One region of the Pseudomonas sp. rhizo66 genome, then DNA from elsewhere that is predicted to be linked to it. Evidence: riboswitches for the same ligand, from Rfam matches in the RefSeq annotation. Region 1 holds a riboswitch; each other region holds the start of a gene.

Region 1 (9,706 bases):
TGAAAACGTAAACCTCAATGCCGCTTGGAAATCAGCGCGTCGGTGCCGGCGCTGCGTCGATCTTCAGACGCATCAGGCTGTAAGGTTTTTGCCGCTGATCCTGCCCGGAACGGAATGCCGCCTGGCGGTGCAACTGGTTGGCGATGAAATACAGATAGCCGTCGGGGCCAATCGACAATGTGTCTGGCCAGAGCAGGCGCGGGTCGTGTACCAGCGTTTGCCATTGGCCGTCCGGCAGGCGTTTGCGGATCGCGTTGTGCTCGTAATCGCCGGCATAGATGGCGCCGGCGGCGTCAGCCTCCAGACCATCGGACGCGCCCTTCTCCCCCAGATCCTGCACGGCGGCCGTCAGTTGCTGTTCACTGAAGTTGGCATCACGCAGCAACGCGGTGGACACCGAATACAGGTGCCGACTCGACAGCGGCGTGAAATACAGCGTCTTGCCGTCCGCCGACAGCGCGATGCCGTCCGAGGCTACGCCCAGCGGTTTGCGCTTGCCGTCCGGACTTTCAACGGTGAGTGGCAGGCCTTCAACCACCGGAACAAAAGTCGGGTCAACCGAGGTTGCCGGCACACCGCTCAAACGGCGCATTGCACTGCCGCTGGCGATGTCCATGACGATGATTGCGCCCGGTCCGCGCAGGGACGAGTCAGTGAGATAGACCGTACCCTCTGGGCCTTTGCGAAAGTCGAAACGCATGTCGTTGACGTAGGTACTCGGCAACATGACGTTGTCCGGGAACACCAGACGCTTGACGATCTTGTTGCTGACCAGATCCACCGCGATCAGCTTCGCGCCTTTGGGTTTTGGCTCTGCGAAACCCGGTGCGGCGGTATCGAGCAACCAGACACGGCCCCGCCCGTCGGCCACCACGCTTTGTACGCTGATCAGACCATCACTGGGATCGTTGAGGTTTTCCTGGTTGATCGCCGCGTTCGGGTAAGCCACGACTTTGCCGTCGCGGATCTCGCCCACGGTGAACGGCACGTTGTCGCCCCAACGCGGGAAGTTGACGAAGATTCGCCCGGTCTCGGTGACGGTCACGCCGGTGGGCATCGCGTCGTAGAACGCATGGACCTGTTCAAGCTTGCCGAACGATCGGTCGGCGGGGGCATCAGCCGGCAACGCGACGGCGCTGATTGCATGGGCGAACGGCGCTGCCATGACCATGGCCAATGCAGCAGAAAGCTTTTTCATACGCATGAGCTGCTCCTGACCGGCCCGCGTGCAGGCCCGTCTGAATGAGTGAAATCAGAAACCTTCGAGAACCAGTTTGCCTCGGGCCTTGCCGCTCTCGACCAAGGCATGGGCACGGCGCATGTTTGCCGCGTTGATCGCGCCAAAATGTTCACCGACCGTCGTTTTCAAAATGCCTTGGTCAATCAGATCGCTGACGCGATTGAGCAGGTGATGCTGCTCGATCATGTCCGGGGTTTCGTACAGCGAACGGGTGAACATCAGCTCCCAGTGCAGCGACAGCGACTTGCGCTTGAGCGGCATCACGTCGAGGCTCTCAGGATCGTCGATCACGCCCAGACGCCCTTGTGGTCGAAGCACTTCGATCATCTGGGCAAAATGCTGCTCGGTATGGGTCAGGCTGGCGACATGGCTGACCTCGTCGATGCCCAGTGCCTGCAACTGTGCGAGCAACGGCTGACTGTGATCGATGACGTGATGCGCGCCCAATTGCCGGACCCAGTCAGCCGTTTCCTGCCGCGAGGCGGTGCCGATGACGGTAAGCCGCGTCAACTGTCGGGCCAGTTGCACCAGCATCGAACCGACGCCGCCCGCTGCACCCGTGATCAACAGGCACTTGCCCTGCCCTGAACCCTCGGTGACACCGAGACGGTCGAACAACAGTTCCCAAGCGGTGATCGACGTCAACGGCAATGCCGCCGCATCCGCTGCAGTTAATGAACGCGGTTTGTGCCCGACGATTCGCTCGTCCACCAGGTGAAATTCGCTATAACTGCCGGTGCGGGCAAGGGAGCCTGCGTAGAACACTTCGTCGCCAGGCTGAAACAGCGTCACTTCAGCGCCGACCTCGCGGACGATGCCGGCGGCATCCCAGCCGAGGATTTTCGGTTCTTTGGTGAAAGTGCCGGCGCGCACTTTGGTATCGACCGGATTGACCGACACGGCTTGAACCTCTACGAGCAAATCCCTTGGGCCGGGAGTCGGCACCGGGAGGTCGATGTCCTGCAACGACTGCGGATCCTCAATGGGCAAGGCGTGTTGTGTGAAGGTGATGGCTTTCATGGAAACTCGCTGTCTGAAGAGCTGATGTGCTCGCTTGTCGCCATCTTCGACTTCCCAAGCACAAAGAAAAACCAGCAGAATGCGCCAACACTTTCACTGCAGGAGTGAAAATGATCCGCATTGATGATCTTGGTTTGTTCACCCGCAGCGCCGCGCTGGGCAGCTTCACCGCTGCCGCCCTTGAGGCGGATTTATTGCCCGGTCAGGTTGCCGCGGCGATCAAGCGACTGGAGCGTGAGCTGGACGTGCGCCTGTTTGCGCGCACCACCCGCAGCCTGCGATTAACCGCCGAGGGCGAGCAATACTTGCCCACCGCCCACTCGGTGCTGGAGGCGCTCAAGCAAGGCAAGGAAAACCTGCGCGGTGAAACCGCCACGTTGCGTGGCGTGCTGCAAGTGACGGCGCCGTCGGATCTGGGGCGCAACATTTTGCTGCCGTGGCTCACGCTGTTTCGCCGCCAGCACCCGGAGCTGACCTTGCGATTTTCCCTGTCGGACCAGATGGCCGACTTGTTTCGTGACCCGGTAGACGTGGCGATTCGATACGGCTCGAATGAAGATGCCAACTACGTGGCGCTGCCGCTGGCACCGTGGAACCGGCGAGTGCTGGTCGCCGCACCGGAATACGTGGAGCGCCACGGATACCCGCAAACGCCGGTCGATCTGCACAACCACCCTTGCCTGCTCTACCAGCAAGGTGGCCGGATCTACGACAAGTGGAGCCTTGGCAGTGAAACGATCCAGGTCTCGGGACCGCTGTTCAGCGACGACGCCGACATCGTGCGCCGCTGGGCGTTGAGCGGCGAAGGCATCGCCAACAAATCCTGGCTGGACGTGAGTGCAGACGTGATCGCAGGACGACTGGTCGTGCTGCTGAAGGATTTTCCCGGCAATGCCTCACCGTTGAGCCTGGTGTGCCCGCATCGCAAGCAGATCACCCCGGCGGTGTCTCAGCTTTATACGTGGTTGAGTGGCCAGTTTGTCGCTCTGGAACGCATTCAATAGACTTCCTCCGTTGGTTGACACATTGACGAGACGCTCGTCGAATGTTCAGATGCCGGCCAGTTTCAGGTGTCCCATGCCGCCGTGCATGGGGTGAAACGGGAAACCGGTACGTTCTTTTCGAACAAGTCCGGTGCTGCCCCCGCAACGGTATGCGCGTGATGCTTTCAATACACCACTGTGGCCACACAGCCATGGGAAGGTGAAAGCCTCGATACGCGCGAGCCCGGAGACCGGCCTGGAAAGTGTTTGGCAAAATCCTGCGGTGGGCGGGCATGGGCCGGTATTGGCTGTGCGCGATGCCTTCTCTTGCATGCTCTTCTGCGAAGATCCTTTTCGAGAAGACAATGATTCGACCTTTCTACACCTCGGCTCCAACGTTCTTGTGCGGCTGCCTGTTCAGCCCTGTGCTGCTGGCCGACGACGCGCCACTGCAACTCAATCAGCAAATCGTTTCTGCACCGTCGGTGGAGTCCACCACCGTCGCCGACATGGCCAGATTCGGCAGCAAGGTCGAGATCGTCAGCCGCGAGCAGATCGAACGCGCCGGCCCCAGCGCCGATGTCAGCCGCGTGATGCAGATGTTCATTCCCGGCTTGTATGTCGCGCCGAAAAACGGCCCGTTCGACTACGGCACCTATTCGCTGCTCGGCGGGCGCAACGACGACACGCTGATCCTGCTCGACGGCGTGCGCCTGAACAATCGCCTGTATGGCGGCCTCTATCTGGACACCCTGCCGGCCAACGCCATCGAGCGCATCGAAGTGCTCAAGGGTGGCCAGAGCCTGTTGTTCGGCACCCAGGCCGTGTCCGGCGTGATCAATATCGTCACCCGCAGCCCGCAGTCGCGCAAAGCCTCCGGCGAGGTGAATCTAGGCGTCGACAGCTTTGGCGGCACCACCGAAGACGCCCGCGTCGAGAATATCTTCACTAACGGCTTTGGCGATCTCGGTCTGCTGGCGTACGTCAGCCACAACGTCTCCGACGGTTACCAGCCGTACCGCAACCGCGACCTGAAGAACGTCAGCGAGAAAAAACGCGCCTACGAAGTCACCACGTTCGGCGGCAAGGCAATTCAGTCGTTCGAGGATGATTCGCGACTGGAACTGTTCTACCAGTACGCCGACGCCAACCTCGACTTCGCCCGCCCGCTGGACAATCACCAGACCAACAACGACCGCGTGCAGCAGATCGCCACAGCGACCTTCGAACAAACCCTCAATGAACGCCTGAGCTACTTCGTCAAAGGCCATATCAACGACTGGGACACACGTTATACCCGCGTCAACAACGTCAATGGCAGCGGCACCAGGGTCATTAATCACAACGACTATTGGGGCTTCACCGACTGGGGTGTGCAGGCCGAAGGCAAGGCTCAATTGCCCGGCGGCCATGTGCTGGTGTTCGGCACCGACAATCAATGGTTCAAGGGTCAGGACGATGTGTTGATCATCGACAACGACAAGGCCGAAGCCCACGCGTTCTACACGCAACTGCGGCCGCAAATCGACGCCCTGCCCGACTGGCACCCGAGCATCGGCGTACGTCACGAAGCCATGAGCGGCGGCGACGGCGCCACGGTCGGCATGCTCACTTCGCTGTATGACCTCAACGACAACTGGTCGGTGCGCGGCCAATACGGTAGCGCCTACAAACTGCCGAACGCCGAGCAACTGTTCGTCAACGAGCCGGGCGACGAGATCGGCAATCGCAACCTGAAGCCGGAAAAAAGCCGCAACGCTGAACTCGGTGTCGACTACAAAGGCCTCTTGCTGGACCGTGAATTCAGCGCCAGCGTGACCCTGTTCAAACGCAAGATCGATGACCTGATTACCCTTGACGACATTCACTGGGTCAACGGTGAAGGCCTGGTGCGCATGCGTGGTTTCGAGGCCGACGCCAAGCTCGCGCTCAACGATCGGTGGAGCCTGCAAGCGGACATGACCCGCAACCTCACCGAATCGCGCAGCGGTGTGACCCTCAACGATATCCCGAGCTTCTTCGCCCGCTCGCGGCTGGGCTACGAATCGGAAAACCGCCTGTGGGGCGCCGGCGGTGCGATCCGTTACATCCGCGACATCAAGAGTTCCAAGCAAGTCGAATACGGCAATTATTCCGTGGTTGATGCCGACGCTTATCGCTACCTCGACAATGCCCACCAGCACCGCGTGAGCCTGCTGGTGGAAAACCTCTTCGACCGTGATTACGTCACCAGCCGTTCGAGCAACGTCGATAACCTCGGCCGGCCGTTCACCTCCGAAGTGCGCTACACGTACCGCTTCTGATGAGTGAGATCACAACCGTCGACGGCGTCGACACGCACCCGGACTGGTCGCAAGTGCCCGAGCATGCGCGCCATGTATTCGTCTGCACCGGCCCGCGCTGCACCCAGCGCGGCGCCTTGCAGTTATGGAAAACCTTGCGCCGGCATTTGCTGACACACGATCACATCGAGACGCCGTGCGGGGTCTTGCTGACCCGCACGCACTGCCAGTTTCCGTGCAATCTGGGGCCGATTGTGACGGTGTACCCGGAGCGCTGCTGGTATGGCGTGCGCAGCCATGAAGATGTGCAGCGGCTGGTCGAGGGACATCTGGTGGGCGGTGAAGTGGTTGCGGATTTGCTGATCAAGGCGCAGGTATGAGATCGATCCTGGTGGCGCTTGCCGCCCTGCTCTGCGCAATGCCCGTACTCGCCGACAGTTACCGCAATTGCGGCGAGCAATGGGACGCCGTAAAGCCTTCGCGCATCGTCGCGCTCAATCAGCATGCGGCCGATATCGTCCTGGTGCTGGGCGCCGGGCCAGCGTTGGTCGGCGTGGCCTATCTGGATGACACCGCTGCCGCTCAGCAGCCATCCGAGTATTTCGGTGTGCCGGTGATCGCGCGGCAGTACCCGGCCAGCGAAGTCCTTTATGCACAAAAACCGGATCTGGTGATCGGCGGGTTTGCCACAGCGTTCGGCGACGGTGTGACCTCGCGTTCGGGGCTGGCGCGCAATGGCATCGCGTCCTATTTGCTCGAGTCGGCCTGCAACGGGCATTCGCTGGATTACTTCGCGCAAGTTCGCAGTGACTTGCTGACCTTGGGCAAATTGCTGCACAAACAGCCACAGGCGCAGCAGTTGAGCGAGGCCATGGACGCCGATCTCGCCAGCGCCCGGGCCTTGGGCGCCACTGGCCAACCGCTGTCGGTGTTCTATCTCGACAGCGAGGTCAAAGGCCTCGACAGCGAAGGTCAACGCGGCTTTGTCACCCAGCTGTTGGCCGCTGCCGGTGCGCGCAATGTGTTCGCCGACATCAACCTTTATCGAGTAACCGTGAACAGCGAAACCCTGCTGGCCAGCGATCCCGACGTGATCCTGCTGGCCGACGCCGACTGGTCACCCGCCAGTCGCAAACGCGATCTGCTGAGCCACGACCCGGTACTGTCGCAACTGCGCGCGGTGCGGGAAAACCGAATGATCGACATCCCCTTCACGCACCTGCTGCCGACCTTCAACAGCGGTCGGGTCGCTCTGGAACTGGCCCGCCAGCTCAATGCCCTGAACAAAAATAAATGAACCCGCCGCCCCCCACGCCACCTAACGCACAGACCATCAGGAGGTAGCCAATGCAAATCGAAACCGTGTGGATCGTACTGGCGGCAGTTCTTCTGCTTATTGAACTCTGGGCCATCAATCGGGTGCGCAAGAGCGAGGGCAAAGCGAGCAATAAAGGCGTGTGGATTGTGCTGATCGTGTTTGTGCCGTTGTTCGGGTTGATTGCCTGGGCGTTGGCGGGGCCCAAGCACGTGGTACCGCAGTGAGCGTCAACGACAAGTCTTGAGTCTGCGCGGGCATTGATTGCCCGCGTTGTTTTTGAGGTCAGCGGTAGAACGGTGACAGCAGCATACCCCGCTTCGGCGCCTCGGCTGTGAACTGCAATGGTCGCACGACACAGGTCATGCAGGCTGCATGAAGGCAGTTTGCCTAAGGCGCTGCAAGCCTTTGAAGCCGCAGCATTTTTCCGGATCGATAAATTGGCATGGCAAATGCCACAGGTTCAAAGCATTCACAGCGCCGTGAGAAAACGGCCTGTGTTCACTCCGTGACAGCCGAGGAACCATAATGAACGCCATCGACCTTCTCAAAGCCGATCATGTAAAAGTCAAAGACATCCTCAGCCAACTCAGCGACTCGACGGAGCGGGCGCTGAAAAAACGCGTGGAACTGTTGGGTAAACTGGAAATGGAAATCACCATCCATACCCGGCTCGAAGAGGAAATTCTTTATCCCGCGTTCAAGGAAGCAGGCGGCAAAGAACAGGACATCATGTATTTCGAGGCCAAGGAAGAGCACCGCACCGTCGACTCACTGGTGCTGCCTGATCTGAAACAGACCGATCCGGGCACCCCGGAATTTTCCGGCCGGGTAAAAGTGGTCAAGGAATTGCTCGAGCACCATATTGAAGAGGAAGAAACGGAAATGTTTCCTCAAGCAAAAAAACTCCTGGGCAAAGCCAAACTGGACGAGTTAGGCGCGCAGATGGAAGCCATGAAGGCCAGTTACAAGAAAGAAATGGCTGCCGGAAATATGGCCGCTTAAACCGTTGCCCGTGCCCAAGCCCGGCTTCGGCCGGGTTTTTTCTGATTGCTCAAATCACCCGCCCTGCTGCACGATCAGCCGTCGCCAACAGGGAATGTTGAAATGGAACAGAAAGCGCCTCAGCGAATCCAACCCGCCGACTGTGCGGACATGCAAGATATTCGAAGTGAAATCGACCGACTTGATCAAGCGGTGATCAAACTGCTGGGCAAGCGTTTTCAATACGTACTCGCTGCCTCGAAGTTCAAAACCTCGGCGACCTCAGTGCGGGCACCGGAGCGTTTTCAGGCGATGTTGGCAACCCGTCGCGACTGGGCCGAAAACGAAGGTTTGAATGCAGACGCCATTGAGAAAATGTACCGCGACCTGGTCAATCACTTCATTGCTGAAGAGATGAAGCACTGGGCGGCGGCACAGACGGACAACTGACTGCTTTGGCACAATCGTCCGTTTGCTCCGAAGGCAGACAATCAAGGAGAACAGCATTGACGACGCCACCCAAGGACGCGTTCGCCTATCAGGAGGTCTACCACTACCTCCTCGGCCTGATCGAGGCGGCCAGTGGCACGACTGAGCAGAAACTGCCGTCCCTGCGACAACTGGCCCTGCGCCTTGGCGTTTCGGTCTCGACAACCAAATACGCCTATGCACTGCTCGAAGACGAGGGCCGGATCCACGCCAGAGCCAGGTTTGGCTATTTCACCCGGTCGATGCCGGCGGCACCTGTGACGCCCAGTTCCGACAATCTTCTGGACAGCGTCTTTGCCAGTGCCCGTCAGCCTGCGATGTTGGCGTTTAGCAGTGATGCCCCGGCGATGCTGCTGTCGCTGCAAGGTCCATTGTTGACGATGGAGCGCGAACTGACCCGCCAATACCCGCGCTCGCACGCGCCGCTCTATCAGGCCCTCGGTGAGCCTGAATTGCGCGCGGTCCTGGCTGAACGCTACACCCGTTCCGCTCACAACCACTGGCAGGCCGAGCACGTGTATATCGGCGCAGACCTGCGCAGCGTGCTGGAACTGTCGCTCAATGCCCTGAACCTCGGTGGCAGCGTGGCGCTGGTCGAATCGCCCTGCTCGTGGGCGATTCTGCGCCAGTTGCAGGCGGCCAATATCCGCGTTATCGAAATGCCCCTCGGCGATGACGGCCGCTTCGATCTGCCCGCGTTGAAGGCGTTACTCACGCGTGAGCCGGTGCGCCTGGCGGTGCTCTCCTCCACAGTGAATATTCCCCAGGGTCAGTTGATGCCCGCGCAGGATAAACAGCAGATCTGTCGCTGGCTGGCCGAGCGGGATATCTGGTTGTTTGAAAACGATACATGGGGCGAGTTGGGTTTCTCCGAGTCAGCCGCGCGTTATCGCGACTTTGCCGATCCGGACAAGCTGCTGGTGTTCTCGACATTCGACAAACTGATTGGCGGCGAAGCGCCGTACGGCTACGTTTTGTGTCGCCAGCAGGCCGCGCCATTTCATCGACTGTTTACGCAGCGCGGTTTTCGCCTCTCGCCTATTCGGCAGAAAGCGATTGCCAGGCTCTACAGCTCCAGGCGCATCGACCAGCACCTGACCACCCTGCGCGCTCTGTTGCGCAAGCGCATGCAACAGCTGCACACCTTGCTGGAAGAACACGGTAACGGCCAGTGGCAGGTGCTCGTCCCGCAAGGCGGTGCAAGTTTCTGGCTCAAGGTTGTGCGATCGATCGACATGCAACGGGTGTTCGAGCGCCTGCTGGCTGAGCGGATCGTCATCGCCCCCGGCGAAATCTTCAGCCAGCAAGGCGCCTGGAAGCAGTACCTGCGCCTGAGCTTTACCCTCGACTGGGACAAGGACATCGGCCACGCGGTGCAACGACTGGCGCAGGC
Region 2 (9,706 bases), on a different contig from region 1:
TACATCGAGTTCAGGCAACCCGACACCGCCCGCCTGCGACAATCCTTGCTCGCCGTCAGCGACATTGATGTCTATGGCGAACAGCCCACGGCGGCGAACACCAAACACATTCTGCTCATCGGCGGGCGTGATTCGGGACTGGATTGGGATACTGCGCGGCAGTTTCGATTTACTCTCGTCCAGCAACCCGGCGAGTTATCTGACTATCAGCGCGAGCGCGCAACGCTACTGCTGACGCCTGACATTGCCGATCTGCCGGCCTACAGCACGACGGTAGAACGGCTGCACCGGCAATCGCCATTCGATGCCGTGGTTTCGTTTTCGGAACTGGGCCTGCTGCCCGCGTCACACTTGGGCGAACGTCTGGGCATCGTCCACAACAACCTGCGCAGTGTGGAAGTCAGTCGCGACAAGCTGCTGTTTCGCCAATTGCTCAAAGGCAGTCGCTACGAGTTGCCCACTGCCGCTATCAACCATGGTGCCGAGGCTCGCGCTTTCGTGCTGCGCCATGGCCCGGCCATCGTCAAACCCGTCAACGGTTCGGGCAGCCAGGGTGTCTATGCCATAGACAGGCCCGAGGATGTCGACCACATCTCGCTGGAGGGAAACAATCTGATCGAGGCCTTCGCCAGCGGCGACGAATACAGCGTTGAATCCCTCAGCCTGGATGGCCAGCACCGGATTCTCGGCATCACGCGCAAATACACCAGCGGTGCCCCCGGTTATGTCGAAACCGGGCATGACTTTCCTGCCGGGCTCGACGAGAAAACCGCCGCGCAGATCGAAGAAGCGGTGCTGTGGCTGCTCGGGCGAATGGGCAACCGCTGGGGCCCGGCCCACACGGAAATCAAGCTGGACGGTTCACGCCTGCAATTCATCGAAACCCAGACCCGCTTCGGCGGTGACCAGATCTGGGAAATGGTCTGGAAAACCACCGGGGTGCATTTGGCAGCGAGCACCATCGCCGCGATGACCGGCACGTCACTGCCGACGCCCGAGAAAACCTACACCAAAATGGCGATCCGCTACATCGAGGCGGCCCCGACCGCCGATCCGCAACAGCTCCAGGCACGCCTGCTGCAACACCCGTTTGCATTACGCGTGAACCTCAACCCCGACAAGTTCGGCCAGAGCATCAGCCGTTCCGCAGACCGCCACGGCTACACGCTGCTGGGCTGCAGCGACGCCGACGACCCGGCGGACTTCAACGCCGCGATCACCCACCCAGAGTTCACTACGCAAGGACCAGCGCAATGACCCGTAAAGACCCGCTATATCACATCGAAGGCCCGATCAGCGCTCACTTCCCGATGATCTCCTTTTCCACCAATGTCTACGACAACCCTGCAGACATCCTTGGTTCGATCACCGATCTGGCCAGACATTTCCAAGCGGTCGAGTTCGAGATCGGCGAAGACGCCGAAAAAACCTTCTGGTCGCTGAGCGCCGAAGACCGGTCCGAGCTTGCCGGGAAAATCCGCAGCTTCGCCGAACACAATGGCATCACGCTGACCGTCCACGCCGGATGGTGGGGTCGCCAGTACAACCTGTGCTCCCCGGATTTGACCGAACGTGCCCAAGCGGTGGACTGCCTGAGTGCCGCCGTGGAGTTTTCCCACGAGGCCGGCGCCACCAGCGTCACTTTTCATCCCGGCTACAAAGATCAACTGGAAAACGGCGAACTGCTGGACAACCTGATAGTAGCGATCAACGAGGTGACCAAGCGCTGCAACACCGATGGCATCGCCCTGTGCCTGGAGAACATGGGCGGTCAGCGGCCGAAATTCCCGGTCTTCACCGTCGAGGAACACCTGCGCTTTCACAAGGAGACCGGGTGCTTCGTGACCATCGACGTGACGCATTTGTGCTCACTGCTGCCGTATGGTGAAAGCCTGTTCAAAGCCATTGCCGATCTGGCGCCGGTTACCCGGCATCTGCACATTGCCGACCTCAACAACACCCACCATCAACATCTGCCGATTGGCGAAGGCAACTTGCGCCTGAGCGATGTGCTCAATCGCTTCGCGGTCAACGGCTATCGGGGTGTGGCCGTGGTGGAAGAGTTCATTCCGCGCTTCTCCACCGAGTACTACCTGGAAAAAGCCCTGGCCTACAAGAACGGCGTAGAGCAATTGCTGGCCGGCTCGCGGCACAGCACTCATGCTGGTTGAGTCGAACCTGGCAAAACCGGCGTCGCGCAGCGAGATCGCGACCGGTATCCGCGATGCGCTACCGTTCGTCTTCTCGCTGCTGCTGACCTTCACCCTGATCGGCATGCTCGGGCGCCGCCATGGTCTGGATCTTCCGGCCATGGTGGTTTTCAGCGGTACGGTAATGGCCTCGCCGTTGCAACTGACGCTGCTGGAAACCCCGGCGCACCTGCTTAACGCCTTTGGCGTGCTGGTCTCGGCGCTGAGTATCAACTTGCGTTTTCTGGTCTTCACACTGAGCCTGAAATCCAGCCTCCAGGGCCCGGTCAAAGCGTTCGTCCCCGCCCTGGCGGTGATGGCAAATGCGGCTTTCACGTTGATGTCGATCCGCAAGGATCAGCAACCGATCAGCCGCCCGTATGCCAACACCGTGTGCTTTCTGCTGTACGCCGCCGCCCTGCTTGGCACCGTGGGCGGGTATTGCTTCGCCAGCGTGGCCGACAACGCAGTGATGGATCACGTCAGTGTGGTGATCGCGATTTTCATCAGCGCTTCGCTTGGCAAGATGGCCCGCGACCGTCACAGCTTCCATGCGCAATGGATTGCCGGCCTGGCCACCGCCGCGAGCTTGCTGTGGCTGGGCGAGGTCAGCTTGCTGCTGGTGCTCGCCATCACCGTTCTGACGAGCTATGTCTATGATTGAACCTGGTACTTTCTGGCTGTACGTACTGATTTGCGCGCTGGTTTCGATCGTATGCCGCTTGCTGCCGCTTGCCGTCGATGTCGAACGGCTTTCGGCAACTGCCCGCGCTTTCATCGATCGTCTGGGAAAATACACATCGGTGGCGATGCTCGTCAGCCTGCTGGCGGTCTCACTCTACCCTTTGGCCAGCCAGCACCTGACGGCCATGCCATGGATCCTGCCGGTGGCGTTGGCGTGGCTGCTGAGCCTGACGCGAATCAAATCCTATTATGCGTTCCTGATGGCGCTGGGGGTGTACGTCCTGCTGATCATGCGCTAGGCGCCGATTGACTCAAATCCCCCGCCCATGCTCTCCTACACAACTTGTTACGGGTGCCCTTCACAGGGTGAAACGGGAAACCGGTGAATCATGTGCTTTACTCAAGCCCATGTCAGTCCGGTGCTGCCCCCGCAACGGTAAGCGAGCGAAGCGTCAAAACCACTGTGTCAGCAAGGCATGGGAAGGTGACGCTTGCAGGTCGGCCTGACGCCAACCCCTCGTGAGCCCGGAGACCGGCCCGCAACACACAGCCCGCATTTGTGCGGCGCTGCACATAACAAACCCGCGGTGGGCGGGCGCTGTTCGAACCTCTGCGAGCCCAGCCCGCCGGGGTTTTCATGCGCTCTATTCACCCGCTGACACTCCAGAGGGAAGCGCCATGTCGATCATCAGCAGCACCGGCAGCAACACGGACAAAATCGCCAGCACCACCACCCTGAGCCAACGCCTGACCGCCGCGATCTTCGCGTCGATCCTCGGCGCCAGTCTGGTTTACTTCGCCGGTTTCTCGCACATCGAAGCGGTGCACAACGCTGCCCACGATACCCGCCACAGCGCCGCGTTCCCGTGCCACTGAGGCCTGCCGACATGATCAAGCGTATCGCGCAAACTGCAGGTTTCACCGGTCTGCTGGCCGCCCTGCTCCTCACCTTACTGCAAAGCTTCTGGGTTTCGCCGCTGATTCTGCAGGCCGAAACTTTCGAGAAATCCGAGCCGATAGCGGTTCACGAACACGCCGCTGGCGTGGCTGCGCACAGCCACGATGCCGAAGCCTGGGAGCCGGAAGACGGCTGGCAGCGCGTGGTTTCGACCACGGGTGGCAATCTGGTGGTGGCCGTCGGTTTCGCCCTGATGCTTGCGGGCCTGTACACCTTGCGCGCACCGACCAAAACTTCACAGGGCCTGCTCTGGGGCCTGGCCGGTTACGCGACGTTCGTGCTTGCTCCTACCTTGGGCCTGCCGCCTGAACTGCCCGGCACCGCTGCGGCCGATCTGGCTTCGCGGCAAACGTGGTGGATCGGAACGGCTGCTTCAACCGCTGCCGGCCTGGCCCTCATCGTGTTCAGCCGTCACTGGCTGATGAAACTGCTGGGCGTGGCAATCCTCGCCGTGCCGCACGTGATTGGCGCGCCGCAACCGGAAGTGCATTCGATGCTCGCCCCCGAAGCACTGGAAGCTCAGTTCAAAATCGCTTCGCAGTTGACCAACGTCGCGTTCTGGCTGGCCCTGGGCCTGATCAGTGCCTGGTTGTTCCGCCGCAAAAGCGATGGCCAATACCCCGCATGACCGATGACCGCGCAGTGCCGACCCTGGTCGTCGGCCTGGGCTGCCAGCGTGGCTGCCCGGCCAGCACCCTGCGCGCGTTACTCGATCAAGCGTTACAGGCGCATCGCATTGAGCTTGAGGCGGTGAAGGCGCTGGCCAGCATCGACTTGAAGCGTGACGAGCCGGGCCTGCAAGAACTTGCTGCACAACTGGCCCTGCCCTTGCTGTACTTCAGCAGCGACGAGTTGGCCAGTTACCAACAGCGGCTCAGTCACCATTCGCAAATCGCTTATGAACGCACCGGTTGCTATGGCGTCGCCGAAAGCGCGGCACTGGCCCTCGCCGAACAGCTGATTCAGGCCCCGGCAAAACTGCTGATTTCCCGGCAGAAATACGCTCAGGCCACGCTGGCATTGGCCGGCGCGGCGTAAAATCCCGATAATCCTCGCCATTGATCATGAGCGTTGTTCATCTGCAACGCGGTCGTGCCCTCTTTTACTCAGGATTCAACGATGACCGTCTACTTCATCGGCGCCGGCCCCGGCGACCCGGAACTGATCACCGTCAAAGGCCAGCGGCTGATCCGCAGTTGCCCGGTGATTATCTACGCAGGTTCGCTGGTGCCGGCGGCGGTGCTCGATGGCCATCAGGCGGAAACGGTGGTAAACAGCGCCGAACTGCATCTGGAACAGATCATCGAACTGATCAAGACCACGCATGCCAAGGGCCAGGATGTGGCGCGGGTGCATTCCGGCGATCCGAGCCTGTATGGCGCGATCGGTGAGCAGATCCGTTACCTGCGCGAGCTGAATATTCCGTTCGAGATCATTCCCGGTGTAACTGCCACCGCAGCCTGTGCGGCGTTGCTTGGCGCGGAACTGACCCTGCCGGACGTGTCGCAAAGCGTGATTCTGACCCGCTACGCCGAGAAAACCGCGATGCCGGCAGGCGAAGAGCTGGGCAGTCTGGCGCAGCATGGCGCGACCATGGCGATTCATCTGGGCGTTAACCATTTGCCGAAGATTCTGGTGGAACTGCTGCCGCATTACGGCGCGGATTGCCCGATTGCGGTGATTCACCGGGCGACGTGGCCAGATCAGGATTGGGTGGTGGGGACGCTGGCGGATATTGCCGAAAAGGTTGAGGCCAAAGGGTTTCGGCGTACGGCGTTGATTCTGGTGGGCCGGGTGTTGGGCAGTGAGGTTTTCAGCGAGTCATCGTTGTATCGCGCCGGGCATGCGCACATCTACAGGCCTTGAATTGGAACGCAAAGCGTCCCGGGCTGCATTCCCACGCAGAGCGTGGGAACGATCAAAGATCGCAGCCTTCGGCAGTTCCTGCATTGAAGTGTAAATCCCTGTAGGAGCTGCCGAAGGCTGCGATCTTTTGCTTCACGCATAAAAAAACGGCGCTCACGGGGCGCCGTTTTTTATGTCGCAGCGAACACCTTAGTAGTAGGCGTTTTCTTTCTGCGTGTGGTCGGTCACGTCGCGAACGCCTTTGAGTTCAGGAATACGCTCGAGCAGAGTGCGCTCGATGCCTTCCTTCAAGGTCACGTCCGCCTGGCCGCAGCCCTGGCAACCGCCACCGAACTGCAGCACGGCGATGCCGTCTTCAACCACATCGATCAGGCTGACCTGACCGCCGTGGCTGGCCAGCCCCGGGTTGATTTCGGTTTGCAGGTAATAGTTGATGCGCTCGTTGACCGGGCTGTCGGCGTTGACCATCGGAACTTTGGCGTTTGGCGCCTTGATGGTCAGCTGGCCGCCCATGCGGTCGGTGGCGTAGTCGACGACGGCGTCATCGAGAAACGCTTCGCTGAACGAATCGATGTAAGCGGTGAAGCTTTTCAGCCCCAGCGCGGTGTCTTCAGGCTTTTCTTCGCCCGGCTTGCAGTAGGCAATGCAGGTTTCGGCGTACTGGGTGCCAGGCTGGGTGATGAAGACGCGGATGCCGATACCCGGGGTGTTCTGCTTGGAGAGCAGATCGGCCAGGTAATCGTGGGCGGCGTCGGTAATGGTAATAGCGGTCATGGAAACTCCTCGCAGGCTTGGGCGCAGTTTACGCCAAATGACGCGGCTGACAAAGTCCTAGTATTTTTGTCGGAAAATGCCGGATTCGTCATTCCACCCAGCGCCTCGCGGCGTCGTCAGGCCTGCTTCCTCCAGCGGACTGCCACGTAAACAAATGGATACTGAAACAAGCACCAGGCATATATATGTATGCCTCGGGGATTTTTTCGGCCGATATATTCACCGCCTTCGTTTATTTGCAAGTTTCCATCGCACTTATTTCAAAGGCGCTTAATGAATACATCGTTATCAAGGTTCTATAGCCGAACACCGCCGCGCAGACTACAGGATATCAACCACCTGATCAGCTACCTGCACACGCTCGTTGGTGAGCACTTCAACAGTGATGCACGCGACCTCTACTATCACCCTCCAGCCAGTTCTGCGCTGGGGCGCGAATGCAAGGAAGCATTTCGTATTTTGAACAAGCTGGAAAAGGATGAAGACTTCATCAGGCATATTTCAACGCCGATCGGCGTCGATAAATCGCCTTTAGGTAATGACTTCTTCTATGACCTTGTATCGTTCCACTTGAGCTCCGCCAAAACGCCAGCGCCCTCCCCCCCGGAAGTTTTCACCATAGCCGGTCACTCGGTGATTCTCAGAGAGGTGCCGATCTACTGGTCTATCGACGTCGATGTCTTGCTGGATATTCACCGTAAAGTCGGCAACGGCGTCAACAGCGACGGCTCGGTAAGGCTCGATCTGGTGCTTGCCTACTACTCGCTGCAACCGATGCAGCCTGCCACCAGCGCCGGCTGGCAACGCCTTCTCCATAATCTGGTTGACCATCGCGCACTGTGGCTGCTTGGACATGACGGACACGTCAGTGACCTTGAGCACCTGTTGGGCGCTGCGGGTGATCAAGCGATCATGCGCATTGTTCGCCAGATTAGACTGGAAACATCCCGCTCACTGTTGGCAAACCTGTTGCCGGAAAAATTCAATGACAAACTGGACAAACTTGCCAACACCATCCCTGTCGCTCTTCTGGAAACCGTTCTGGGTGCTGCAAAGAACCTGCAACTGGCCCAACGCATTGCCAACGAACTGGACTGGTACGGTGCAGGCGACAACCAGCAGTGCCCCCCTGGTGTGTTGAAAAAACTGTTGTGGCGCGCGCTTTGGTTAGAGGTAAAACCCGATCCCGACAGTCATTATCGAAACGAATTGCAGATCCTTATCGAAACCGGAAGCCGGTACTCTTCCATACGTCAATCGCTGGTCGAGCATTTCCAACGAACGCTTTGCGTCAACCGCACCACCGCATTACTGGCAGTCGCCATTTTCAAAAGCAATATCGCCAGCGAAGCCTGGGTCGAGGACATTCCCGAGGATCTTCCCTACGGCACTTCCAGCACCTGGGTCAATTTCAAGAGCGGCTTTATTCTGGCAGAGACCATCGCTCCCGGGTCATCCCGGTATATGACGTTCGAACAACTGCTCAACCTGCCAGCCGAGCATTACCAGGCGCATGCCAACGATGTCGGGCAACAGCGGCTGGTAACGGCAGCCAAAGCGCGTGCTGCGCTGGACTGGTCGGTGGAAACGGGGCTGCTGGGACTTCGTCGTACCCCGTACTCGCTGAGCGAAGTCGAGTTGGCAGTGCAGACACTCGAGCAACACGAACGCGACATGGTCAGTGCCATGGAAAACCTGACACTCAGGCCCCCGAGCCGCTTTCGTCACGAAACAGACACGGCATTCGACGAGGCATTCCGCAGCTGGCTGGATACCCCGCGAGCCGCCTACGCAACACTGATCAAAGCATTGCTGAGCCAGTACCTGCCGGCCTGCGGCACTGATCTGGAGCGCGACGAAGTAGTCGTTTACTCGTTAAGGCTGCCACTGCATGACACTCAGGTGGAGCATGAGAACCGGACGAACACCGACGCGGTTCGTGCGCGCTCGGGGTTTATTTTGCGCACGGTCAACCCCGCATACCCGACCGACCCTCGTTACATTGAAGTCTTCCCGTTCGCAGGCGTTGTGCGCCTGCGCAAAGAGATGAAGTCACTGCAAACAGGCGGTGAAATTGTTGTCGAGAAGATCGGCTCCAGCAGCCGGACCAGCCGGGGTTCCTTCAGGAAAGGCACTGAATTGCCCTTCGACTGGGAAGCCTATCGCGATGGCTCGAAACCCAGAGAAAACCAGCACGCGACATTGATCGTGGAACAGATCGCAGAGACATTCGAGGCCGTTGCGATCGAACAGCGCTCCCCAGATGTGGCAGCACGGACGCTGCCCTTTGCCGCGAACAACCTGACGTCTGCGCGAGCTGAAAAGCTGGCCGCGATGATCGCCAGAGAGCTGTTCTTCAAAGATGAGTCAGCGCTTCTTGAACAGACCCGTAAAGCTACGCGCAGCATGGACATCGGTCGGGACTTTACTGAAGACATCACCTTCTGGGGAGAAATGTTCGTGCCGTTCTGGGGTTCCATCGAAGACCTGACATCGGGTGATCCTCGACGCATCGAGTCCGGTGGCCTGGGCCTGTTTACCGATGTGGTGTCTTTCGGCTTGCCCGTCGGCAAATACGTAGCGGGCTGTACTCGCCTGTTATCCGGCGCCGGCAGGATCGGACTGCGCCTTGCCTTGCCAAAACTCTCCGCCATGACGCGAACTTTGCTTGTTTCCACGCTTCGGGAGCTCAATCCCCTGGAGAGCGTTATCGGGCTGCTCAGACTGGGTCGCTTTGCTCTCGGCAAACTGAGTAACGTGACCCTGCGGCATGTACGGATGGGCATCGCACACCTGCGCGACGGCACCATTGCCGCACGCCATCTCCAGTCGGTCGATCCGGCAACCTGGGTGCCGCACCAGGCCGGCGACCAGTTGTTCACCGTGGAAGGCATCGCCGATATTCCCATGCGCAATGTCGGCACCGCCGAAGCTCCCGACTTCCGCCTGATCGACCCCGTCACCCATCAAGCGTTCGGCCCGCGATACCGGCAACCCGTTACGGTAATCAGCAACAGCAGCCCTCTGATACGTCAATACGCGGTAGAACCACACTGGATTCAGGGACTGAAGGCTGACTCGCGCGGCATATTCTTTCGCCCGGACTATAATCAAAAGTTCATCTGCAACGTGGATGAGCACGGCACCATCGCCGTCTACCAGATCAGGGACAATTCCTACGGGTTTATCGCAGAAACGGCGCAGACGGGGGAAAACAGCTTTTCTGTCGTGTTGG
Region 3 (9,706 bases), on a different contig from region 1:
CGCACAAGCGCGACATCGGCATGGTGTTCCAGCGCTACTCGCTGTTCCCGCATCTGTCGGTGCGCGACAACATCGCGTTTCCGTTGGCGATTCGCAAACTGGCTACGGCTGAACGTGACAAGCGCGTCGATGCGATGCTGAAACTGGTGCAGCTTGAGCAGTTCGCTCATCGCCGTCCTTCGCAACTGTCTGGCGGCCAGCAACAACGCGTCGCCATCGCCCGGGCGCTGGTCTACGAGCCGCGCATCCTGTTGATGGACGAACCGCTCGGTGCGCTGGATAAAAAGCTGCGGGAAGATTTGCAGGATGAACTGCGCCAGCTGCATCGCCGTTTGGGTATCACCATCGTTTACGTGACCCACGATCAGGAAGAAGCCATGCGTTTGTCGCAACGCATCGCGATTTTCAGTCACGGCAAGATTGTTGGTCTGGGCAGTGGTTATGACCTGTATCAGAATCCGCCGAATGCCTTTGTCGCGTCGTTTCTGGGCAACTCGAACTTCCTCAAGCTCAAGGCACAAAGCAATGCGGCGGCGAGTTTTGAAGGGCAATCGTTGTCGATTCGGCTGACGGCCGGGTTGCATACCGATCAGGATGTGTTGCTGATGGTGCGGCCGGAAAAGGCCTTGGCGTTGAGCGTGGAGCAAGCTAGCAGCGAACCGCTGGCGGCCGGTTGGAACGAGGTTTCGGCGAAGGTGGTGGAAGTGCTGTTTCTCGGTGAGAGCCAGACTTGCAGTGTGGTTACTTCGGGCGGCACGTCGATGACGGTGAAGGCGTTGTCGGCCGCTGGCATGCCGCTCAAGGCCGGGGATCCAGTGCAGGTGCGCTGGGCTACGGCTGATGCGTGCGTGTATACCGAATGGACTGAAAGCGACCTCAACAAAGCGGCGGGCGCTCACTGATAGCGTGTTGCCTGTGAGATTTACCCCCTCACCCCAGCCCTCTCCCCAAAGGGGGGCGAGGGGGAAAGGGAGCAGATCGGGGGCTTTTCAGGACCTGAGATCGACTCAGGACTTTCAAGTCGATGTATAACGCCAAAGCAACTCGGTCAGTCCCCTCTCCCTCTGGGAGAGGGCTAGGGTGAGGGAACCAGTCGACGCGGTATCAGACAATAGCGCGGTAACCTTCGATCTCATCCGGCCACGCCGTGAGGATTTCGAAGCCGGTTTCGGTCACCGCCACCATATGCTCCCACTGCGCCGACAATGAGCCGTCCTTGGTCAGCACCGTCCAGCCATCCGCCATGTTCTTCACGTGACGCTTGCCGGCGTTGAGCATCGGTTCAACGGTAAAAATCATCCCGGCCTTCAACTTCATGCCCTGATCGGGAAAGCCGTAATGCAGAATCTGCGGCTCATCGTGATAAACCTTGCCGATCCCGTGCCCGCAGTACTCACGCACCACGCTGAAGCCTTCTTTCTCCGCCAGGCTCTGGATCGCATGGCCGATATCGCCCAACGTGGCGCCCGGCTTCACCACACGAATCCCCGCGCACATGGCGTCGTAAGTGGTCTTGATCAGATGCTGCGCCTCAGGTGTGGCCTCGCCGACCACGTACATGCGACTGGTGTCACCAAACCAGCCGTCCTTGATCACCGCGATGTCAAGGTTGACGATGTCGCCATCCTTCAACGGTGTTCCCGACGGAATCCCGTGGCAGACCACATCGTTGACCGAGGCGCAGACGGTTTTCGGAAAGCCGTGGTAACCGACGTTGGCCGGCACGGCTTTCTGTACGTTAACGATGTAGTCGTTGCACAGTTGATCGAGCTGATCGGTGGTGACGCCCGCCTTCACATGCGGCACCAGCATGGCCAGCACTTCAGCGGCGAGTTTGCCGGCAGCGCGCGATTGCGCGATCTCGGCCGGGGTGTTGATCTTGATCTGGTTTCTCATGCGCTGACGGCTTCCTGAGTCAGTTGTTGCAGATCCAGCCCGCCGTTCTGTTCGGCGCGGATCAGCAAGCGGCAAATGGCGCTGTGGTCGAGGTTGGGGTGCAGTTCGGCGAGCATGCCGATGCGCATCCAGTGCTCGGCCTGCGCGTTGATCGAGCGGCTGAGGGCGTTGCTGGAGATACGCAGGTTCTCGTGCATGTCCTCTGAAATCTTTACGATGCCCATATATGGATCCGATACGATGTGTATATGGATCGTATATTAGCCAACCTCTATTGAAAATTGCAAATACGCCCCCTGTAGGAGCTGCCGAAGGCTGCGATCTTTTGATCTTGCTGATGATCGTTCCCACGCTCCGCGTGGGAACGATCAGGCGGGGCAGGCCCTCGCTCAAATTTCAGGCAAAAAAAAGCTGCCAAATCTGGCAGCAAAAACTTTAAGAACACGCGATGTATTGGCCTCAGCATAGACGCCGGATAATGACAGTGTCATGACAGCCGCAAATTCATTCAACCGACCCTGCCCCGTCATCAGGATGTCATCAAGATCACGGCAGAATCCTCGCAAACCGTCTTGAGCCTTCGGGCGGATGCTCTGCAAGGATTCCCATGAAAGACGACGCCTCGCTGTTTGCCGCCATCGACCTGGGTTCGAATGCCTTTCGCCTGATGATCGGCCAGTCAGTACGCAGCCGAAAAGGCTTCATGATTCAGGAAGTGAAAACCCTGCGCGAGCCGGTGCGCCTTGCCGAAGGCTTTGACGGCGGCGCACTGGATGCGTTGGCCCTGGATCGCGGCTGGCAGGCGTTGGCGCGGTTCGGCAAGAAGCTGCGCGGCTTCGAGGCTGGCCGAGTGCGTGCGGTGGCGACCAGTGCAGTGCGCGAGGCGGACAACGCGCAACTGTTTCTCGCCAGTGCCGAGCGGCATCTGGGGTTTCCCATTGATGTCATTTGCGGCCATGAAGAGGCGCGACTGGTCTACGCCGGCGTGACCCATGCCTTGCCCTGCGCCGAGGACCTGCGCCTGGTGGTCGACATCGGCGGAGGTTCGACCGAACTGATCCTCGGCCAGGGTTCACAACCGTTGCTCACTGAAAGCATCGCCATCGGCAGCGGCACCCTGAGCACGCGGTTCTTTCGCGGCGGCGATGTGTCTGCCGGCGCGCTACAGGCGGCCGAACGCTTCGCCATCCTGCAGTTTGAAAAAGTTGCCCGACGCTACCGTGCGCAAGGCTGGCAGCAGACCATTGGCTCTTCCGGCACCGCGCGCATGCTTGCCAAAGTGCTCAAAGCCAATTGCCTAAACGACTTCGGTCAGGACGGCATCACCTACGGCGGACTGCTGCGCCTGTCGCTGCTGCTGTTGAAGGTGAACAACGTACAACAGCTCAAGCTCGCCGGCCTGCAACCGCACCGCCAGAGCATTTTGCCCGGCGGTCTGGTGTTGATGCTGGCGGCGTTCAAAGTGTTCGGCATCGCGCAAATGCTGCCGTCGGAACCGGGCCTGCGTCTGGGCGTGTTGCACGGTTTGATGAGCCAGCACTGATCCTCGCCGCGACAGATTCGTCTCCCCTTCAGCGGCTTGATCGACTACCATGCCGCCGCTGGTTCCCGAACGGGACTAATAGGGAATCCGAGATGCTTGCACAGCATTGATCGGAACTGCCCCCGCAACTGTAGGTGCCGAGCCTGCTCCACGACTGCCACTGGGTGAACCCGGGAAGGCCGGAGCCAGGTGATGACGCATCAGTCAGGAGACCTGCCGGCACAGTGACTACTAACCGGCGGGGTGTCCGGGAAGGACATCGTGCCGTGCGCGTCTTCGATTGCTGCCCGGCCTTGCGCGGTTGCCCTGACCGCGTTCGATGGTGTGTTTCCAGACCGTACTCTCCCGCTCCCCGTACGGTTCCCTCGGAGACTGCCCCATGCTGCTGCCCCGCATTGCCACCCTCATCACCGGCCTGAGCCTTTGCGCCCTGGCGCAGGCGGCACCGACTGTCTATCCGCTGACGATCGAGAATTGCGGCAGCACCCTGACCTTCCCGCAGGCCCCGACGCGCACCGTGACCATCGGCCAGGCCGGCACGGAAATGCTCTACGCCATGGGTCTGGGCGACAAAGTCGTCGGCACTTCGCTGTGGTTCAACAACGTGCTGGACAAGTACAAGGCGCAGAACGACCGGATCGAGCGCCTGGCCGACAACGAGCCGAGTTTCGAATCGGTGATCGGCAAGCGCCCGCAACTGGTCGCCGTGGAGCTGGAATGGATGGTCGGCCCGCAAGGTGCGGTGGGCACTCGCGAGCAGTTTCATGAGCTGAAGATTCCAACGTATCTGCTGCCCTCCGATTGCGAAGCCAAGGACAACCTGGTCGGCGCCGATGGTACGCGGCTGGCTCCGTTTCGCATCGACACGATTTACAAGAGCGTGAGCCAACTGGCGCAAATCTTCGACGTTCAGGAGCGTGGCCAGCAGCTCAATGATCAACTCAAGGCCAGCCTCGCCAAATCGATCGCCACCGCCCAAGGCAAACAGCTCAAGGATGCCAGCGCGCTGGTTTGGTTCTCCAGTGCACAAATGGACATCGAGCCCTTCGTGGCCGGACACAAAGGCGTTCCCGACTTCATGCTCAGCACCCTCGGCGTGCGCAATGTGGTGGCGTCCGATGAAGAGTGGCCAACGGTCGGTTGGGAAACCATCGCCAAGGCCAATCCGACCTTCCTGGTCATCGCGCGCATGGATCGTCGACGCTTCCCCGCCGACGACTATGAAAAGAAACTCGCCTTCCTGCGCAGCGACCCTGTCACGCGCAACATGGACGCGGTGAAACACAACCGCATCATCATTCTCGACGCCATGGCCCTGCAGGCGAGCCTGCGCATGTTCGATGGCATCGAGCAATTGGCCACGGCCATCAACGGCTATGACCTGTCGCAATGAGTGCCAGCCTGATCCGCACGCTCCTGGCCCTGGCGACCCTGTTGATTGCAGTGATCGCCGGCGTGGCCATTGGTGAAACCTCGATTGAACCGGGCGTGGTGTGCCAAGTACTGGCCAACAAATTATGGGGCGCCGGGCACGTGCTCGACCCCATCGATGAAGGCATCGTCTGGAACTACCGCCTGACCCGCGCATTGGTCGCGGCGGCATGCGGTGCCGGGTTAGCCACCTGCGGAGTGATTTTGCAGTCGCTGCTGCGCAACCCGTTGGCCGATCCGTATCTGCTGGGCATTTCTGCCGGCGCCTCGACCGGGGCGGTAATGGTGGCGCTGCTTGGCGTCGGTGCCGGGTTGATCTCGCTGTCGGTCGGTGCCTTTGCCGGCGCGGTCACGGCGTTCGTGCTGGTGATTGTGCTGGCGCGGGTCAGCGGCTCGGCCAGCGGCACCGGGCAGATCATTCTTGCGGGGATCGCCGGCTCGCAGCTGTTCAACGCGCTAACGGCGTTTCTGATCACTCGCTCGGCCAGCTCCGAACAGGCCCGCGGGATCATGTTCTGGCTGCTGGGCAATCTTGGTGGGGTGCGCTGGCCGTCGGTGTGGCTGGCGGTGCCGGTGGCCGTGTTGGGGCTGGTTGTGTGCCTGTGGCATCGGCGGGCGCTGGATGCGTTTACCTTTGGCGCGGATTCGGCGGCATCGCTCGGCATTCCGGTGCGGCGTGTGCAGATTCTGTTGATTGGCTGCGCAGCGCTGGTGACGGCGGTGATGGTGTCGATTGTCGGTTCGATCGGTTTTGTCGGTCTGGTGATTCCCCACGCCGCGCGCCTGTTGCTCGGTACGGGTCATGCGCGGTTGCTGCCGGCCAGTGCGTTGGGCGGCGCGGTGTTTCTGATAGCCGCCGATGTGCTGTCGCGCACACTGATCAAGGGCCAGGTGATTCCGGTCGGAGTGATTACCGCACTGGTCGGCGCGCCGGTGTTTGCCTTGATTCTGATTGGCCGCAGGTCCGCACGATGAGCGGTGTTTTGAGTTGTTCCGGCCTGAGCTTCCGCGTACGCGGCGCCGAGTTGCTCAACGGTGTCAGCCTCGACGTCCGGCGCGGAGAAACTCTGGGCATTGTCGGGCCGAATGGCTCGGGCAAATCCACTCTGCTCAAACTACTGGCCGGCCTGCGCGAACCGAGTGCCGGCGAGGTGCTGCTCGACGGTCAACGCCTGGGCAAAATGGCCCGGCGCAGCATTGCGCAAAAACTCGCGGTGGTTGAACAGCAGGCTGACACCGACGACGGCATTCGCGTGTTTGATGCCGTGGCGCTGGGGCGCACGCCCTGGCTGTCGGCGCTGCAACCGTGGTCGAACGCGGACGACGCCATCGTCCAGCAGGCACTCATCGACGTTGACGCGATGCACTTGCGCACGCGTCTGTGGCGCAGCTTGTCCGGCGGTGAACGGCAGCGCGTACACATCGCCCGGGCATTGGCGCAGCGGCCGCAGATTCTGTTGCTCGACGAACCGGCCAATCACCTCGACATTCAGCATCAACTGACCATTCTCAACGTGGTGCAGGCGTTGCCGGTGACCACGCTGATCGCACTGCATGATCTTAATCAGGCATTGAAATGTGATCGTCTGGCGGTGCTGGAGCGCGGGCGGCTGGTGGCGCTGGGCGCGCCGCTGGAGGTGCTGACACCGCAGCGTTTACAAGAGACATTCGGGGTCAGGGCGCATTACCTGACGGACCCGTTTGATGGGGCGCAGATTCTTCGATTCCATTCATGACGCTGTGCATGTGCGTGGTTTGCCAGACCGGGTCAGCGTCGACATCGATAATGTCGAAACCTTGTCGCTGCCAGAACGCGATGGCACCCGGCAGGAATGGATGGGTGTGCAGGTAGATCACCTCGACTGCGTCGGCGAGCGCCAGATCCTTGAGTGATCGATACAGTGCGCCGGCCAACCCTGAACGTCGCTGCGATGGCAGGACGAACAGGCGGACGATTTCCACCACTTTAAGGTTCGGATAGGGCAAGTGCGGGAAGCGTCGGTCGTAAGGCAGATAACCAATCGAGGCAACGATCTGCCCTTCGTGGCGAGCAATCAGAAAGCGCCCTGCCCCGCGCAGATAAACCTCGGCAAAACGCGACAGATCGTGGGGCATGCCCGTCGCGCTGAGCTTGGGGAAAAGCTCGGCACGGGCGCTTAGAACAAAATCCAGCACCTCGGGAATGTCTGCGTCGGACACGGCCTGGATAACGGGTTGATCACTCATGTAACGGCAAACACCTGGGATGCGGCTGGGCACAGTAGCAACTGCGGGCCCCGTGAGGCCATCCAAAATCGCCTGACTTACACGAAACCCTGTGGGAGCGAGCCTGCTCGCGAAGGCGGCAGATCATTCAACAATGATGTTGACTGACAGGACGCTTTCGCGAGCAGGCTCGCTCCCACAGGTGTTGTCGTTGGAGTGAGAAAACCGGAGCAATGCTCCGGTTTGTTGTCAGGCCAGCTCTTTGCGCAGTTGCCGGGCAGCGGTGACCATGTGCACCAGCGCCGCTTCGGTCTCCGGCCAACCCCGGGTTTTCAAACCGCAATCCGGGTTGACCCACAGCCGCTCGGCGGGAATCCGTTTGGCAGCCTTGCGCAGCAGATTGACCATTTCCGAAGCATCCGGGATGCGTGGTGAGTGAATGTCGTAAACGCCCGGGCCGATTTCGTTCGGATAAGCGAAGGCCTCGAAGGCGTCCAGCAATTCCATGTCCGAGCGCGAGGTTTCGATGGTGATCACATCGGCGTCCATGGCGGCGATGGACTCGATCACATCGTTGAACTCGCTGTAGCACATGTGCGTGTGGATCTGCGTTTCGTCGCGTACACCCGAGGCGCACAGGCGGAACACCTCGGTCGCCCAGTCCAGATAAGGCTGCCACTGCGCCTGACGCAACGGCAGACCTTCACGGAACGCCGCTTCGTCAATCTGCACGATTTTGATACCGGCGGCTTCCAGATCGACCACTTCATCGCGGATCGCCAGCGCCAGTTGCCGGGCCTGCACTTCACGGCTGACATCTTCACGGGGGAACGACCACATCAGCATGGTCACCGGCCCGGTCAGCATGCCTTTCATGACCTTGTCGGTGAGGCCTTGGGCGTAGCGGATCCACTCGACCGTCATGGCTTTCGGGCGACTGAGGTCGCCGAAGATCACCGCCGGTTTCACACAACGTGAACCGTAACTCTGCACCCAGCCAAACCGGGTGAATACGTAGCCGTCCAGTTGTTCGGCGAAATACTCGACCATGTCGTTGCGCTCGGCTTCACCGTGCACCAGCACATCGAGGCCCAGACGCTCCTGAATTTCCACCGCGTGGCGGATTTCGCTGTGCATCGCTTCGGTGTATTCAGCTTCGGTCAACTTGCCTTGTTTGAATGACTGGCGAGCGAGGCGGATCGATGCAGTTTGCGGGAACGAACCGATGGTCGTGGTCGGGAACAGCGGCAGATCCAGGCCAGCGCGTTGCTTGGCGATACGCTGGGCAAACAGCGATTGCCTCTGGCTGTCCTTGGCCGTGATAGCGGCAATCCGGGCTTGCACCGCAGGTTTGTGAATACGCGGAGAAGCGGCACGAGCGGCCTGCACCGAACGGCTTTCGGTCAATGCTCGCAGCACTTTCGGCGCTTCCGGCTCATTGACGGCATGCGCCAGAATTGCCACTTCTTCACACTTCTGGACGGCGAAAGCCAGCCAGCTTTTCAGTTCGGCATCGAGTTTGTCTTCACGGCCCAGATCCACCGGGCTGTGCAGCAACGAGCAGGACGGCGCGACCCACAGACGCTCACCCAGACGTTCATGGGCATGGCGCAACGTCGCCAAGGCGTTTTCCAGATCGCAACGCCAGACGTTACGCCCGTTGACCACGCCCAGCGACAACACCTTGTAGGCCGGCAGACGATCAAGAATGGTCGGGTACTGTTCCGGTGCGCGGACCAGATCAATGTGCAGACCATCAACCGGCAAGTTGGCAGCCAGACCGAGGTTTTCTTCCAGACCACCGAAGTAAGTCGTGAGGAGTTTTTTCAGCGGATCACGCTGAATCTGGTTGTAGGCACGCTCGAAAGCGTTCTTCCATTCCTGCGGCAGGTCGAGCACCAGGATCGGCTCGTCGATCTGCACCCATTCCACACCTTGGGCGGCGAGACGCGCGAAGATCTGGCCGTACAGCGGCAGCAAACGATCGAGCAAGTCCAGCTTGTCGAATTCCGCGCCCTTGGCCTTGCCAAGCCACAGGTACGTCAGCGGGCCGATGATCACTGGTTTGACGTTGTGGCCCAACGCACGGGCTTCTTCGACTTCTTCGAACAACTGCTCCCAGCCCAGTTGGAACTGTTGATCCGCGCTGAATTCCGGGACGAGATAGTGGTAGTTGGTGTCGAACCACTTGGTCATTTCCTGAGCGTGCGCACCGCCGCAGCAACTGTCGCTGACGCCACGGGCCATGGCGAACAAGGTTTGCAGACTGGCCTTGCCGTCGTGCGGACGAAAGCGCTCCGGGATCACGCCGAACATCAGCGAGTGGGTCAGGACCTGGTCGTACCAGGCGAAATCGCCGACAGGCAGCAGCTCGATACCGGCGTTTTTCTGCAAGTCCCAATGAGCTTTGCGCAGCTCGCGACCGACGTCACGCAGGCCAGCCTCGTTCAGTTCTCCTTTCCAGAACGCCTCTTGCGCTTTCTTCAGTTCGCGGTCGCGACCGATGCGCGGAAATCCAAGGGAATGGGCCAGTGCCATAACAAACAACTCCAATGTCCTGTTGATGGCGGCCATTGTCGGCATCGGTCACTGGTGAGACAAACTCATTTTAATCTTGTTGAACACGAGATC

Evidence for each region. A riboswitch is a leader RNA that binds a small molecule or an ion and turns the genes downstream of it on or off. The one in region 1 is predicted to bind cobalamin.
Region 2: it holds a riboswitch for cobalamin, as region 1 does, so the genes downstream of both, QZR14_RS00260 (CbtB domain-containing protein) here and QZR14_RS19420 (TonB-dependent receptor plug domain-containing protein) in region 1, are expected to answer to the same signal.
Region 3: it holds a riboswitch for cobalamin, as region 1 does, so the genes downstream of both, QZR14_RS24445 (ABC transporter substrate-binding protein) here and QZR14_RS19420 (TonB-dependent receptor plug domain-containing protein) in region 1, are expected to answer to the same signal.

What each region holds. Positions count from the first base shown of each region.
Region 1 is NZ_JAUJWZ010000016.1:125,823-135,528, reverse strand. Features, by position in the region: gene QZR14_RS19435 (major royal jelly family protein) at 32-1,204, opposite strand; gene QZR14_RS19430 (zinc-binding alcohol dehydrogenase family protein) at 1,253-2,260, opposite strand; gene QZR14_RS19425 (LysR family transcriptional regulator) at 2,371-3,264, shown strand; cobalamin riboswitch at 3,312-3,517, shown strand; gene QZR14_RS19420 (TonB-dependent receptor plug domain-containing protein) at 3,609-5,546, shown strand; gene QZR14_RS19415 ((2Fe-2S) ferredoxin domain-containing protein) at 5,546-5,905, shown strand; gene QZR14_RS19410 (ABC transporter substrate-binding protein) at 5,902-6,822, shown strand; gene QZR14_RS19405 (PLDc N-terminal domain-containing protein) at 6,873-7,067, shown strand; gene QZR14_RS19400 (hemerythrin domain-containing protein) at 7,369-7,845, shown strand; gene QZR14_RS19395 (isochorismate lyase) at 7,948-8,274, shown strand; gene QZR14_RS19390 (aminotransferase-like domain-containing protein) at 8,331-9,706, shown strand, end outside.
Region 2 is NZ_JAUJWZ010000001.1:71,710-81,415, reverse strand. Features, by position in the region: gene QZR14_RS00280 (ATP-grasp domain-containing protein) at 1-1,257, shown strand, start outside; gene QZR14_RS00275 (sugar phosphate isomerase/epimerase family protein) at 1,254-2,171, shown strand; gene QZR14_RS00270 (AzlC family ABC transporter permease) at 2,161-2,853, shown strand; gene QZR14_RS00265 (hypothetical protein) at 2,846-3,172, shown strand; cobalamin riboswitch at 3,207-3,428, shown strand; gene QZR14_RS00260 (CbtB domain-containing protein) at 3,552-3,749, shown strand; gene QZR14_RS00255 (CbtA family protein) at 3,761-4,459, shown strand; gene QZR14_RS00250 (cobalamin biosynthesis protein) at 4,456-4,869, shown strand; gene cobM (precorrin-4 C(11)-methyltransferase) at 4,951-5,697, shown strand; gene nfuA (Fe-S biogenesis protein NfuA) at 5,887-6,471, opposite strand; gene QZR14_RS00235 (SET domain-containing protein-lysine N-methyltransferase) at 6,745-9,706, shown strand, end outside.
Region 3 is NZ_JAUJWZ010000024.1:16,444-26,149, reverse strand. Features, by position in the region: gene QZR14_RS24470 (ABC transporter ATP-binding protein) at 1-902, shown strand, start outside; gene map (type I methionyl aminopeptidase) at 1,105-1,896, opposite strand; gene QZR14_RS24460 (ParD-like family protein) at 1,893-2,120, opposite strand; gene QZR14_RS24455 (hypothetical protein) at 2,286-2,495, opposite strand; gene QZR14_RS24450 (Ppx/GppA family phosphatase) at 2,504-3,439, shown strand; cobalamin riboswitch at 3,482-3,674, shown strand; gene QZR14_RS24445 (ABC transporter substrate-binding protein) at 3,819-4,832, shown strand; gene QZR14_RS24440 (FecCD family ABC transporter permease) at 4,841-5,845, shown strand; gene QZR14_RS24435 (ABC transporter ATP-binding protein) at 5,842-6,606, shown strand; gene QZR14_RS24430 (GNAT family N-acetyltransferase) at 6,545-7,096, opposite strand; gene metE (5-methyltetrahydropteroyltriglutamate--homocysteine S-methyltransferase) at 7,325-9,613, opposite strand.